DNA from 3 places in the Cytobacillus sp. FSL K6-0129 genome. Region 3 is predicted to be linked to each of the others. Evidence: riboswitches for the same ligand, from Rfam matches in the RefSeq annotation. Region 3 holds a riboswitch; each other region holds the start of a gene.
What was found. Region 3 has a riboswitch for S-adenosylmethionine ahead of MHI57_RS02885 (phosphoadenylyl-sulfate reductase). Riboswitches for the same ligand answer to the same signal wherever they lie in the genome.

Region 1: another riboswitch for S-adenosylmethionine. It lies ahead of MHI57_RS15690 (bifunctional homocysteine S-methyltransferase/methylenetetrahydrofolate reductase); the one in region 3 lies ahead of MHI57_RS02885 (phosphoadenylyl-sulfate reductase).
Region 2: another riboswitch for S-adenosylmethionine. It lies ahead of metK (methionine adenosyltransferase); the one in region 3 lies ahead of MHI57_RS02885 (phosphoadenylyl-sulfate reductase).

What each region holds. Positions count from the first base shown of each region.
Region 1 is NZ_JBBOXM010000001.1:3,158,143-3,162,338, forward strand. Features, by position in the region: gene MHI57_RS15690 (bifunctional homocysteine S-methyltransferase/methylenetetrahydrofolate reductase) at 1-1,692, opposite strand, end outside; SAM riboswitch class I at 1,799-1,911, opposite strand; gene rpsJ (30S ribosomal protein S10) at 2,270-2,578, shown strand; gene rplC (50S ribosomal protein L3) at 2,615-3,244, shown strand; gene rplD (50S ribosomal protein L4) at 3,269-3,892, shown strand; gene rplW (50S ribosomal protein L23) at 3,892-4,176, shown strand.
Region 2 is NZ_JBBOXM010000001.1:1,960,585-1,964,780, forward strand. Features, by position in the region: gene asnB (asparagine synthase (glutamine-hydrolyzing)) at 1-409, opposite strand, end outside; gene metK (methionine adenosyltransferase) at 872-2,071, opposite strand; SAM riboswitch class I at 2,372-2,497, opposite strand; gene pckA (phosphoenolpyruvate carboxykinase (ATP)) at 2,885-4,196, shown strand, end outside.
Region 3 is NZ_JBBOXM010000001.1:588,505-592,700, reverse strand. Features, by position in the region: gene MHI57_RS02895 (CaiB/BaiF CoA transferase family protein) at 1-597, shown strand, start outside; gene MHI57_RS02890 (hydroxymethylglutaryl-CoA lyase) at 610-1,548, shown strand; SAM riboswitch class I at 1,990-2,094, shown strand; gene MHI57_RS02885 (phosphoadenylyl-sulfate reductase) at 2,258-2,977, shown strand; gene sat (sulfate adenylyltransferase) at 2,991-4,145, shown strand; gene cysC (adenylyl-sulfate kinase) at 4,152-4,196, shown strand, end outside.

The DNA of each region.
Region 1 (4,196 bases), 2.6 Mb from region 3:
GCCTTCTTTCTCAGCTAGAACAGGGTTAACCGCTTTAGCCATTCTGTCGCGGGTCGTTTGAGTAATCTTGATACCAGGCACTTCGTTATGAAGATACTCTGCATTTTTGCTGCTAATCAGTGGCATCATTCCGATGAAAATAGGTGCGGACAGATGCTTTGTTGCCTCATGAATCTCTAATAGTTGTGTTACTGAAAACACTGGCTGTGACACGAAATAATCAGCGCCTGCTTTTATCTTCCTTTCAAGTCGGGCAACAGCTTTGTCTAAGGATTTGACATGAGGATTAAATGCTGCCCCGACAGAAAAGACGGCATTTTCACCAAGTTCAGAACCTGAAGGGGAAATTCCTTCATTAAATTGTTTAATCATTTCTATTAATTCAAAGGAAGATAAATCAAACACAGATGAAGCGCCTGGGAAATTACCAACTCTTGCCGGATCCCCTGTAATGGCTAAAATATCATGCAATCCCAATGTATGAAGACCCATGAGATGTGATTGTAAGCCGATTAAATTTCGATCTCTACAGGAGAGGTGGACAAGTGGTCGAACGTTTGTATCCTTTTGGATGATATGTGCTAGGGCTTCATTTGCGATTCGTGGTGTCGCAAGAGAGTTATCTGCGAGTGTGATTGCATCAACCCCAGCATCTTTTAAGGCTCTGGCACCTTCAAAAAATTTAGCAGTTGATAGCTTCTTAGGTGGGTCTAGTTCGACGATGATGGTGCGTTTTTTTTGTACAAGTGTCTCTAACGGGGTATTGGTGCGTTCGATTGTAATTCTCTCTATTTTAGGTTTCCTTTTATTTGTTACTTGTTTTTCAATAATAGGTACAGCATGCCTAACTTCGTCTGCAAATGCTTTAATATGGCCAGGTGTCGTTCCGCAGCAACCACCAAGCAGTCGAACACCTTGCTTAAGGAAGGACTTCGCTGATTTTCTAAAATAGTCTTCACTCTCCTTATATTGAATCGTACCATCGATATAGGCCGGTAGACTCGCGTTAGGATATGCAGAGAGAAACGCGTGCTGAGGTAATTCAACGGAGGAGAGTGTCTCTAACATATGATGTGGACCTAAACGGCAGTTTACCCCGACAACATCTGCCCCTTTAGCTTCTAACCTTTTTAAGGCGTCATTAATTAACGTCCCATTTTGTAATATAGCGATTTCTTGTAAAGACACTTGGGCAATTATAGCTATATCCGTTTCTTTCCGGGCAATAGAGAGAACCGTTTCTAATTCTTCTAAATCATAATATGTTTCAAGAAGGAGCCCATCTACGCCTTCTAACAATAAGCAGTATAGCTGTTCACGAAAGTTACTTTTAATTTCATCTAGAGGAATAGAGAGGGGGTTTAATCCTCGTACACCTCCAATTGTGCCAAGCACATATGCCTGGTGCTGTTGAATACTAGATCGTGCCAGTTTTACAGCCGCACTATTAATCTCTTTGACTGAATCCTCTAGGCCATACCGTTTCAATTTTAAATAATTCGCAGCATAGGAATTTGTTTGAATTAAATCAGCACCTGCATGGAGATAGGCTTGATGAATGTGCTGAATTTGTTCCGGTGCTGAGAGGTTTAACTCTTCAAAACATGTATCCGTACCATAAGAATAAAGAAGTGTTCCTATCGCACCGTCAGCAATTAATACTTGGTTCTTCATTTTTTCAAGGAAGTTCAAAGGTCTCACTCCTTCAATTCATATTTTGTTGAATTCAATGGATGAGAAGCCAAAGAGAAAATAAAAAAGGCCCTCAAGAAGAAGGCCTATTATTATCATAGTCATCTTCTCATCTTTCAAGCGTATAGCTTGTAGGAATTAGCACCTTTTCAATAGTGTTCACTATTGATGGTTGCTGAGGTGTCATCGGGCCTATCCCTCAACCTCTCATGATAAGAAATAAAAAATATTTTATTGACTAAAATTTACATGAATGAGTCTATGTTTGTCAAATAAAAATTTAGAAAATTTAAAAATAAGTAATTAAGTAAGCGTTTTTTTAGAAAATGATGTAAAGAGGAAGATATACTTGAAAACACTATTAACAGCAGTTATAATGTTAAAAGTGTGCAGAACAGAGAGAAACGCAATCAATAGTTGCATTTGTTATGTCTTTTCTGTATAATAGACAATGTTGGTCTTTGACTGCGATGAAGTGAAAGGTTGCTGACACACCCGGCCGCTTTGCCATGGCGAGTGTGTGGGAAATTTTCACGGAGAATGTCTATATGAAAATAGGCGAAAAGGAGGGAAAATAATGGCAAAACAAAAAATTCGTATTCGTTTAAAAGCTTATGATCACAGAATTCTTGATCAATCTGCTGAAAAAATCGTTGAAACTGCAAAACGCTCTGGTGCGGCTGTATCTGGTCCAATCCCATTGCCAACTGAAAAGTCAGTTTACACAATTCTTCGTGCGGTGCATAAATATAAAGATTCTCGTGAGCAATTCGAAATGCGTACACACAAACGTTTAATCGACATCATTAATCCAACACCACAAACAGTCGATTCATTAATGCGTTTAGACTTACCATCTGGTGTTGATATCGAAATTAAACTTTAATTAATACATTAAAACAATCTAGGAGGTGTGACTGAAATGACCAAAGGAATCTTAGGAAGAAAGATTGGTATGACTCAAGTATTTGCTGAAAACGGTGATCTTATCCCGGTAACAGTGGTTGAAGCTACTCCAAACGTTGTTCTTCAAAAGAAATCAGTTGATACTGATGGATACGAAGCAATCCAAATCGGTTTTGAAGATAAACGCGAAAAGCTTTCAAACAAACCGGAAAAAGGACACGCTGCTAAAGCTGATACTACTCCTAAGCGCTTCGTTCGCGAATTACGCGGAGCTGACTTAGCTGAGTATGAAGTTGGTCAGGAAGTCAAAGTTGATATTTTCGCTGAAGGTGAAAAAATTGATGTAACAGGAATTTCAAAAGGTAAAGGTTTCCAAGGTGCAATTAAACGCCACGGACAATCTCGCGGACCAATGGCACACGGTTCACGTTACCACCGTCGCCCAGGTTCAATGGGTCCTGTTGCTCCAAACCGCGTATTTAAAGGTAAACTATTACCTGGTCGCATGGGCGGAGAACAAATCACAGTACAAAACCTTGAAATCGTAAAAGTAGATGCAGAACGCAATCTTCTATTAGTAAAAGGTAATGTACCTGGCTCTAAAAAAGCGCTTCTAAAACTAGTAAGTGCGGTTAAAGCAAAGTAATAACCCGGAAAGGAGGAAGTAAGAATGCCTAAAGTTGCATTATTAAACCAAAGTGGTTCACAAGTTGGCGATATTGAGCTGAACGACTCAATCTTTGGTATCGAGCCAAACAACCACGTGATGTTTGAAGCTGTTATTATGCAAAGAGCTTCTCTACGTCAAGGAACTCATAAAACTAAAATTCGTTCTGAAGTAGCTGGCGGAGGACGTAAACCATGGCGTCAAAAAGGCACAGGTCGTGCTCGTCAAGGTTCAATTCGTTCACCACAATGGCGCGGAGGCGGTACTGTATTTGGTCCTGTACCACGCAGCTATAGCTATAAATTACCTAAAAAAGTTCGTCGCTTAGCTATCAAATCAGCGTTATCTACTAAAGTTGCGGAAGAGAACATTCTAGTATTAGAAACACTATCTTTCGAAGCTCCAAAAACAAAAGACTTTAAAGGTCTACTTAAAGGTCTTTCTGTAGATTCTAAAGCATTAATCGTAACTGCAGACATCGATGAAAACGTAGCATTATCTGCTCGTAACATCCCTGGAGTAACAGTTGTTACTGCTAACGGAATCAGCGTATTAGACGTTTTAAATCATGATAAATTGATCATGACTAAGCAAGCGGTCGAAAAAGTAGAGGAGGTGCTTGCATAATGGATGCACGCGATATCATTAAGCGCCCCGTTATCACTGAACGTTCTACTGACATCATGGCTGACAAAAAATATACTTTTGAAGTTGATGTAAGAGCTAATAAAACTCAAGTTAAAGATGCTGTTCAAGAAATCTTTGATGTAAAAGTTGAAAAAGTGAACATCATGAACTACAAAGGTAAATTCAAGCGCATGGGTAAATTCGGTGGTTATACAAACAAACGCCGTAAAGCGATTGTTAAACTAACTGCTGACAGCAAAGAAATCGAAATCTTTGAAGCTTAATTTCTAACAAGAAGAGGAGG
Region 2 (4,196 bases), 1.4 Mb from region 3:
AAACTTCTTGCTTTTCTTTATCCCAAATAACGAAGGAAAACATACCTCTCAGCTTTTCTGCCGCCTTCTCCTTGTAATAACTGTACAAAGCAATAATCACTTCAGTATCCGAATTAGTTTCAAAAGTTAGTCCTTTATTGATTAATTCCTCACGTAGTTCAACATAGTTATAAACTTCTCCATTAAAAATAATCCAGTATTTACCATTGTCATAAGTCAGTGGTTGATGACCACTTTCAATGTCTATAATACTTAATCGACGGAAGCCAAATTGGATATGGTCTGCACGATAATATCCTGAATCATCTGGTCCACGATGAGTAATAATGTTATTCATATTCTCAAATTGCTTATCTGCTTCTTGTACTTTTTGTGCTTGATCATGTATACAACCAATAAAACCACACATTATGTACGTCACCTACTTTTTATTTCATCTAGTTTGTATTTTTTCCCATACCTTGTATAGACGATAAGTTATTTTAAAAAGTTTCACCTTTCGAAAAAAAAATGGAATGATTTATGCTAGGCAGTATGTTCATGTTTACTTCTTCATATACTTAAGGATGTTTATTCTTTACCCTCAATTTAAGACGAAAAGATGACAATTATTTTAATTTTATATGAAATCGTTTCCTTAAGCGTATTTGTCCATTATTAGGGGGCTTAAAATATTATATTTATTTGCTACTGTAATATCTAAAAAAACGACTTTTACTCTTCTATCTTTGGCTATTCCACTTCTTGATGTACGAGCTAATCGCTTTGGCTCAATTGTACGTTTATTAAAATTTAACGATAGCCCCTTTTCCACATAAAAAAACTGTAGAAAACTCATTAAAGGAGTTTTCTACAGCCATAATTTTCTAATTTATTTTAAAGCTTCCTTACGCAATTCTTCCGCTTTATCTGTGCGCTCCCAAGGTAAATCAATATCTGTACGACCAAAATGTCCATAAGCAGCTGTTTGCTTGTAAATCGGACGGCGTAAATCAAGCATTTTGATAATGCCAGCAGGACGGAGGTCAAAATTGTTTCTAACAACTTCAACTAAAACATCCTCAGATACTACTCCAGTTCCAAATGTATCAATACTGATGGATACCGGCTGAGCAACACCAATTGCATATGCTAATTGTACTTCCGCTTTGTCAGCTAGTCCAGCAGCAACGATATTCTTTGCTACATAGCGAGCTGCGTAAGCAGCTGAACGGTCAACTTTCGTTGCATCCTTACCAGAGAATGCACCACCACCGTGACGTGCATAACCGCCGTATGTGTCAACGATAATTTTTCTACCAGTTAAGCCAGCATCACCTTGAGGTCCACCAATAACGAAGCGACCTGTTGGGTTGATGAAGTATTTTGTGTTTTCATCAATTAATTCAGTAGGAACAACTGGGTTAATTACATGCTCTTTTAAATTGCGTTGAATTTGCTCTAAACTAATTTCTGGATGGTGCTGCGTAGAGATAACAATTGTATCAATACGTACAGGTTTGTTGTTTTCATCATATTCTACTGTTACTTGTGTTTTACCATCTGGGCGAAGGTAAGGTAAGATTTCCTCTTTTCTTACTTCAGCTAAACGGCGAGAAAGTTTATGAGCTAATGAAATAGGTAATGGCATAAGCTCTTTTGTTTCATTACATGCAAAGCCAAACATTAAACCTTGATCTCCAGCACCAATGGCTTCAATTTCTGCATCAGTCATCTGTCCTTCACGCGCTTCTAATGCTTGGTCTACACCCATAGCAATATCAGCTGACTGTTCATCAATAGAAGTTAATACAGCACATGTTTCAGAGTCAAAGCCATATTTTGCACGTGTATAACCAATTTCCTTAATGGTTTCACGAACGATTTTTGGAATATCTACATATGTGGATGTAGTGATTTCTCCTGCAACCAATACAAGACCTGTAGTAACAGACGTTTCCGCAGCAACCCTCGCATTTGGGTCCTGTGATAAAATAGCATCTAATATTGCATCAGATATTTGGTCACTGATCTTATCCGGATGACCTTCAGTTACTGATTCAGAAGTAAACAATCTACGTTTTGTTGACATCTGACTTCCTCCTTATTTATCGAATCAATAAGACTTTATTATAGTCTTTATTTTTGATACGGAACTCATTCCCTTATTTGAATCTTCATTATTTATGGGCCAATGTTTATCTCATACCCTTAATAACCTATGCGCTAACTTGGAATATTGAGAATAAAATGGTTGGTCTTTTTCCCATACATAAATAGTACATTCCAAAAGCCGCTCCTCGTATTCGCCAACATCATGTTAAAAAGCATGAAAAAAAACCTCTTCTCTGATTTAGTGAAAAGGTTGAAGCAAAATGATTCGCGCCTTTCACTCTTATCGTTCAAGGATAGTGAGTAATAAATCCTTGCATCAGGTTAGCACCTTTGCTCATGAAAATGTAGTTGGCAGGTTGCTGGGTTTCATAGGGCCTGTCCCTCCACCAGCTCGGGATAAGAGAGTATCCGTTCAAGGATTCATCATAACTTACACATGGAATATAGTCAAATGTTTTTCATTAACAATTCAATGTAAAAATTGTCATATCCGACTCTATAAACTTTAGTTTTGATAACGGATAATTTTAGTTAAGATCATACCGTTCTTTTTCCTTAATATATATAAAAATTACATTAAATTTGCTGATTATCCTTTTTAAATTTGCAAAAGCTATTTATAATGAATACTGCCTGTATTTGTGACAATTTCATTAATTATATAAAAATGATTTATATAGTATAGACTGAATGAATAAATGTGTTATACTATTTTTGAAGAAATAATCACAAATAGCGACTGAGATGCATATCTCTTAAATAATATTATATAAAGGAAGGTATTCATCAGATGAATTCTGTATCGATAACTGAGTTAAATGATTTACTAAAAGGCGAAAACATCCAAGTTCAATTATCTGTGCCGCAACTAGTTGAAAAAGTATTAAACAGAAACGAAGGTGTTCTTACATCTACTGGTGCAATTCGCGCGACAACAGGTAAGTATACAGGTCGTTCACCTAAAGACAAATATACTGTTGAAGAAGCAAGCTCTAAAGATAAAATTGACTGGGGAAGTGTGAACCAACCAATTTCTGAAGCAGTCTTCAATAACTTATACAACAAGGTGATTGCTTTCTTAAAAGAGAAAGAAGAAGTTTTCGTATTCAAAGGATTTGCTGGTGCGGATAAAAAACACCGTATGCCAATCCAAGTAATTAATGAATATGCTTGGCATAACCTTTTTGCACACCAATTGTTTATTCGTCCTACAGAAGAAGATTTATTAGATCACGAATCTGAATTTACAGTTATTTCAGCACCTAATTTCAAAGCAGACCCAGCAGTTGACGGTACAGCTTCAGAAACTTTTATCATCGTTTCATTCGAACGCCGTATTGTACTTATTGGTGGTACTGAGTATGCTGGTGAGATGAAAAAATCTATTTTCTCTGTTATGAACTACATGCTTCCTGAAAATGGAATTCTCCCTATGCACTGTTCAGCCAATGTTGGCCGCGAAGGTGATGTTGCTTTATTCTTTGGCCTTTCCGGAACTGGTAAAACAACATTATCAGCTGATCCCAACCGTCGTTTAATCGGTGATGATGAGCATGGCTGGTCTCCAAATGGAGTATTCAACATTGAAGGTGGCTGCTATGCGAAGTGTATCGACCTTACACGTGAAAAAGAACCACAAATTTTCGATGCCATCCGTTTTGGCGCTGTACTTGAGAATGTTGTATTAGACAAAGAAACACGCGTAGCAGATTATGCGGACAATACGCTAACGGAAAACACGCGTGCGGCTTACCAATTACAAGCAATTGACAATATTGTTGACCCGAGTATTGCAGGTCACCCGAATACTATTATCTTCTTAACAGCTGATGCTTCTGGTGTATTACCTCCAATCTCTAAATTGAATAAAGAACAAGCAATGTATCACTTCCTAAGTGGATACACTTCTAAGCTGGCTGGTACTGAGCGTGGTATTACTTCACCACAAGCGACTTTCTCCACTTGTTTTGGATCACCATTCTTACCATTACCAGCTCAACAGTATGCAGAAATGCTTGGTAAAAAAATTGACGAGCATAACGCGAAAGTATTCCTAGTAAACACTGGTTGGACTGGTGGAGAATATGGTGTAGGAAGCCGTA
Region 3 (4,196 bases):
TTATATGAATCTATGTTTAGAATGATGGAATTTCTTATTGCGGAATATGATCAAAAGCAAATCGTGAAAGAGCGTACGCCAGGTTTGAGCGGACACTCCAGTCCGGCAGGAACATTTCAAACAAAAGATGGTCACTGGATGTCTCTTGTCACTAGCTCTGATCGTACATTTGAACGTTTAGCAGCTGCAATGGGCAGGGAAGATATGCTTGAAGATGAGCGATATCATAATAATGCCGCCCGCCTTAGCCGATTTGAGGAAACAAACGGAATTGTTGCCGATTGGGTGAAACAATTTAATAGAGAAGAATTGCAGAATCTGCTAGATGACTATGGGGTCCCAATTAGTCCAATATATAGTATTAAAGATATCTTCGAAGACACTCACTATAAAGAACGACAAAATATCATAGAGGTTGACCACCCTCGTCTAGGAAAAATAAAAATGCCTGGTATCATCCCTAAATTCTCTGAGACACCTGGGGCTGTTCGAAATGTAGGCCCAGATTTGGGAGAGAACAATGAGGAAATCCTTTCTGGCATTCTTAATTATAATCATGAAGAAATTGAGATTTTAAAAGAAAATAACGTAATCTAAGGAGGGAAAAACATGAATTTGAAAGAAGAGGTCATTATTTCTGAAGTTTGCCCCCGCGATGGCTTTCAAAGTCTGGCAGAAATCATTCCTACAGAAGAAAAGGTCGAATTGATTAATTCAATGATTAGCTGCGGTTTCAAGCAAATTGAGGTCACATCTTTTGTTCACCCAAAAGCAATTCCTCAGCTGTCGGACGCTGCTGAAGTACTGCAAAAAATAAAGCGCAAGCAAGGGGTAAAACTACGTGCGCTTGTCCCGAATTTACGAGGATTAGAAAGAGCGATTGAAGCAGAAGTAGATAAAGTAAAACTAATGCTTTCAGCAACAGATTCCCACAGTATCAGTAACGCTAATAGCAAAACGTTCGATGCAATGAAAGGTTTTGAACCTCTAGTAAAACGCGCAACAGAAGCTTCTATGGGTGTATCAGGCAGCATTTCTGTCATATTTGGATGTCCTTACGAAGGGGATGTACCTTTGGTAAGAATTGAAGAGATTTGCAAAAGATATATAGATATGGGAATATACCAGTTATCGTTAGCTGATACAACAGGGATGGCGAATCCGGTAAAAGTTAAGCGCATTATTGGGCATCTCACTAGTAAATTCCCAGAATTATCCTTATCCTTACATTTGCATAATACGAGAGGTATGGCTTTTGCCAATGCCGTAGCAGGCTATGAAATGGGTGTTCGGGATTTTGATAGCTCGATTGCTGGACTAGGTGGCTGCCCTTATGCACCAAACGCCACTGGAAATATCTCCTCTGAAGACCTTATTCATGGTTTTGAAGAGATGGGTATTTCAACAGGTGTAGATTTGGATAAAGTCATTAAGCTAGGAAAAAAAATAGAGATTAAATATCCTGAATATTCTGATAGCTTTATTTTGAAGGCTGGTAAATGTTCTGACTTACACCTAGCTCCAAAAACCCAAGAAAAGTTGGGATAAAACTTCTATTCTTATTAATCCTCCTTTAAGAGAATGAAGATAGATTGAATTTTACTTTTAGCTAAGTGAGAAGTATTATGTCTTTAATTTTTCAAGGGCAGCTTTTGGAGGAAATCTTTTAGTTGTAAATGCAGTATATAATTCTCCTAATATGATTATTTTCGATTTTAATTTCAAAGAACAATTGAGACCATCAAAAGAGAAGCTCATACCATGTTTTTTACTATATCTTTAACTAATTATTAACGGCAGTTACATCCTTTATAAAACGTTATTTCTTTTATGAGGATATTTGAGAAGCGCTCTCAGAAGAAATTAACTTTTTCTTAACGTTTATGTATATTCATGAGTTTCAATTAAATAATTCTGACAAATCATAAAAATTAGATTTTTGTATTGACTTTTATTGATAGTATGTTAGGATTTATCTTATCCAATATTTTCTTATCCAGAGAGGTGGAGGGACTGGCCCGATGAAACCCGGCAACCTGCTTAATGCAAGGTGCTAATTCCAGCAAAATGTTGATTCATTTTGAAAGATAAGGTGTCATGAATCGTTATCTCACACCTTTTCTTATTGAAAAGGTGTTTTTTGTATAAGAGGTGATTCTTAAAAAATAATAGTCATTCGCTGATTAGACAACTAAAGGCGGACATTTTCCTTCAATGGGGAAATGCCGTCTTTTTTTATCGGAAAAGGAGGGATGAAATGCAACAGGCGATTACTTATGAGAACTGGCAGGATATTTCTGCAAGCTTTACTACCGATGATCACTCGAAAGGCGCTTTGTCTGTTCTAGAGTGGGCCTATCACACGTACAACGAGGATGAAATTGTGTATGCTTCTAGTTTTGGTGCCGAAGCCATCGTCCTTATCGACTTAATTACGCAAATCAAAAGAGAGGCTAAGTTGGTTTTTCTTGATACGGATTTACACTTTCCTGAAACTTATCAAGTGATTGAAGATATAAAAAAACGTTTTCCAGCGCTTCAAGTTGAAATGAAAAAACCTCATTTAACATTAGATGAACAAGCCGCTCGTTACGAGTCGGCATTGTGGAAAAAAGATCCGAATCAATGCTGTCAAATACGTAAAATACTACCTTTACAAGAAGCAATGGTGGGAAAAAAAGCGTGGATTTCAGGTCTTAGGCGCGAACAGTCACCCACAAGAAAGTATACTAATTTTGTGAACAAGGATGAGAAATTCACAAACATCAAAATTTGTCCACTTATTCATTGGCGGACGAAAGATGTCTGGGATTATATCAAAGAAAAACAATTACCCTATAATGCTTTACATGATGTGAACTATCCGAGTATTGGGTGTTTTCCTTGCACGCAACCAACAAATGAAGACGCTGATTCCCGCGCGGGTCGTTGGCAAGGCTTAACGAAAACAGAATGCGGCTTGCATACTAATTCTTAAAAGGAGTAAACAAATGAGCTTACCTAGTCCACATGGAGGAACATTAATTCAAAAATATGAACCACAATTCGATCTAGCTAAAGTGACAAAAACAATCGCAATCGACCGAATTGCATTAAGTGATTTAGAGTTGATTGCTATTGGCCTATTTAGCCCACTAACCGGTTTCTTAGGCAAAGAAGATTATGAATCTGTCGTGAAAAAAATGAGATTAAGTGATGGCACGGTTTGGTCACTTCCCATTACATTACCTGTTGATCTATCGGTTGCAGAACAACTCGATAAAGGGGAACAATATCGCTTGGATTTCGAGAATACAACTTATGGAGTCATCACAGTGTCGGAATGGTTTAGACCAGATTTAGAGATAGAGGCACATCATGTTTATCAAACTAACGACCATGCGCATCCAGGTGTGAAACGACTTTTTGAAAGAGGCAATCATTACGTAGCTGGTGAGATCACCCTTATAAGAAAACCTGAGAAAAAAGACTTTACAGATGTTTGGTTAGAGCCAAAAGACACTAGGGCTTTGTTTGTAGAAAAAGGTTGGCAATCGATTGTTGGCTTTCAAACACGTAACCCGATTCATCGTGCCCATGAGTATATTCAAAAGGCCGCCCTTGAGACTGTCGATGGCTTATTTGTGAACCCTTTAGTCGGTGAAACGAAAGCAGATGATATCCCGGCAACTATTCGTTTAGAAAGTTATCGCATTCTTTTAAAAGAATATTTCCCTCGTGAACGTGTTCACCTCGGTGTATACCCAGCAGCAATGAGATATGCTGGGCCGAGGGAAGCCATCTTTCACGCTATCGCTAGAAAAAACTTCGGGTGTACACATTTTATTGTTGGGCGAGACCATGCTGGTGTTGGCAATTATTATGGTACATACGATGCCCAAGAAATTTTCCACAACTTTACGAAAGAAGAGCTGGGTATTACACCGTTGTTCTTTGAACATAGTTTCTATTGTCACCGTTGCGAGGGAATGGCTTCAGATAAAACTTGTCCTCATGAAATGGAAGATCGTGTAATTTTATCTGGTACAAAAGTACGAGAGCTATTAAGTAAGGGTGAACAGCCACCTTCCACATTTAGTCGTAAAGAAGTGATTGATGTATTGATTAACGGATTAAAGTCAGATGCAACGGTTACGAGAGGGTGAATGAATATGACGAATCGTAACCTTACTTGGCATGATGCCGTGATTACAAAA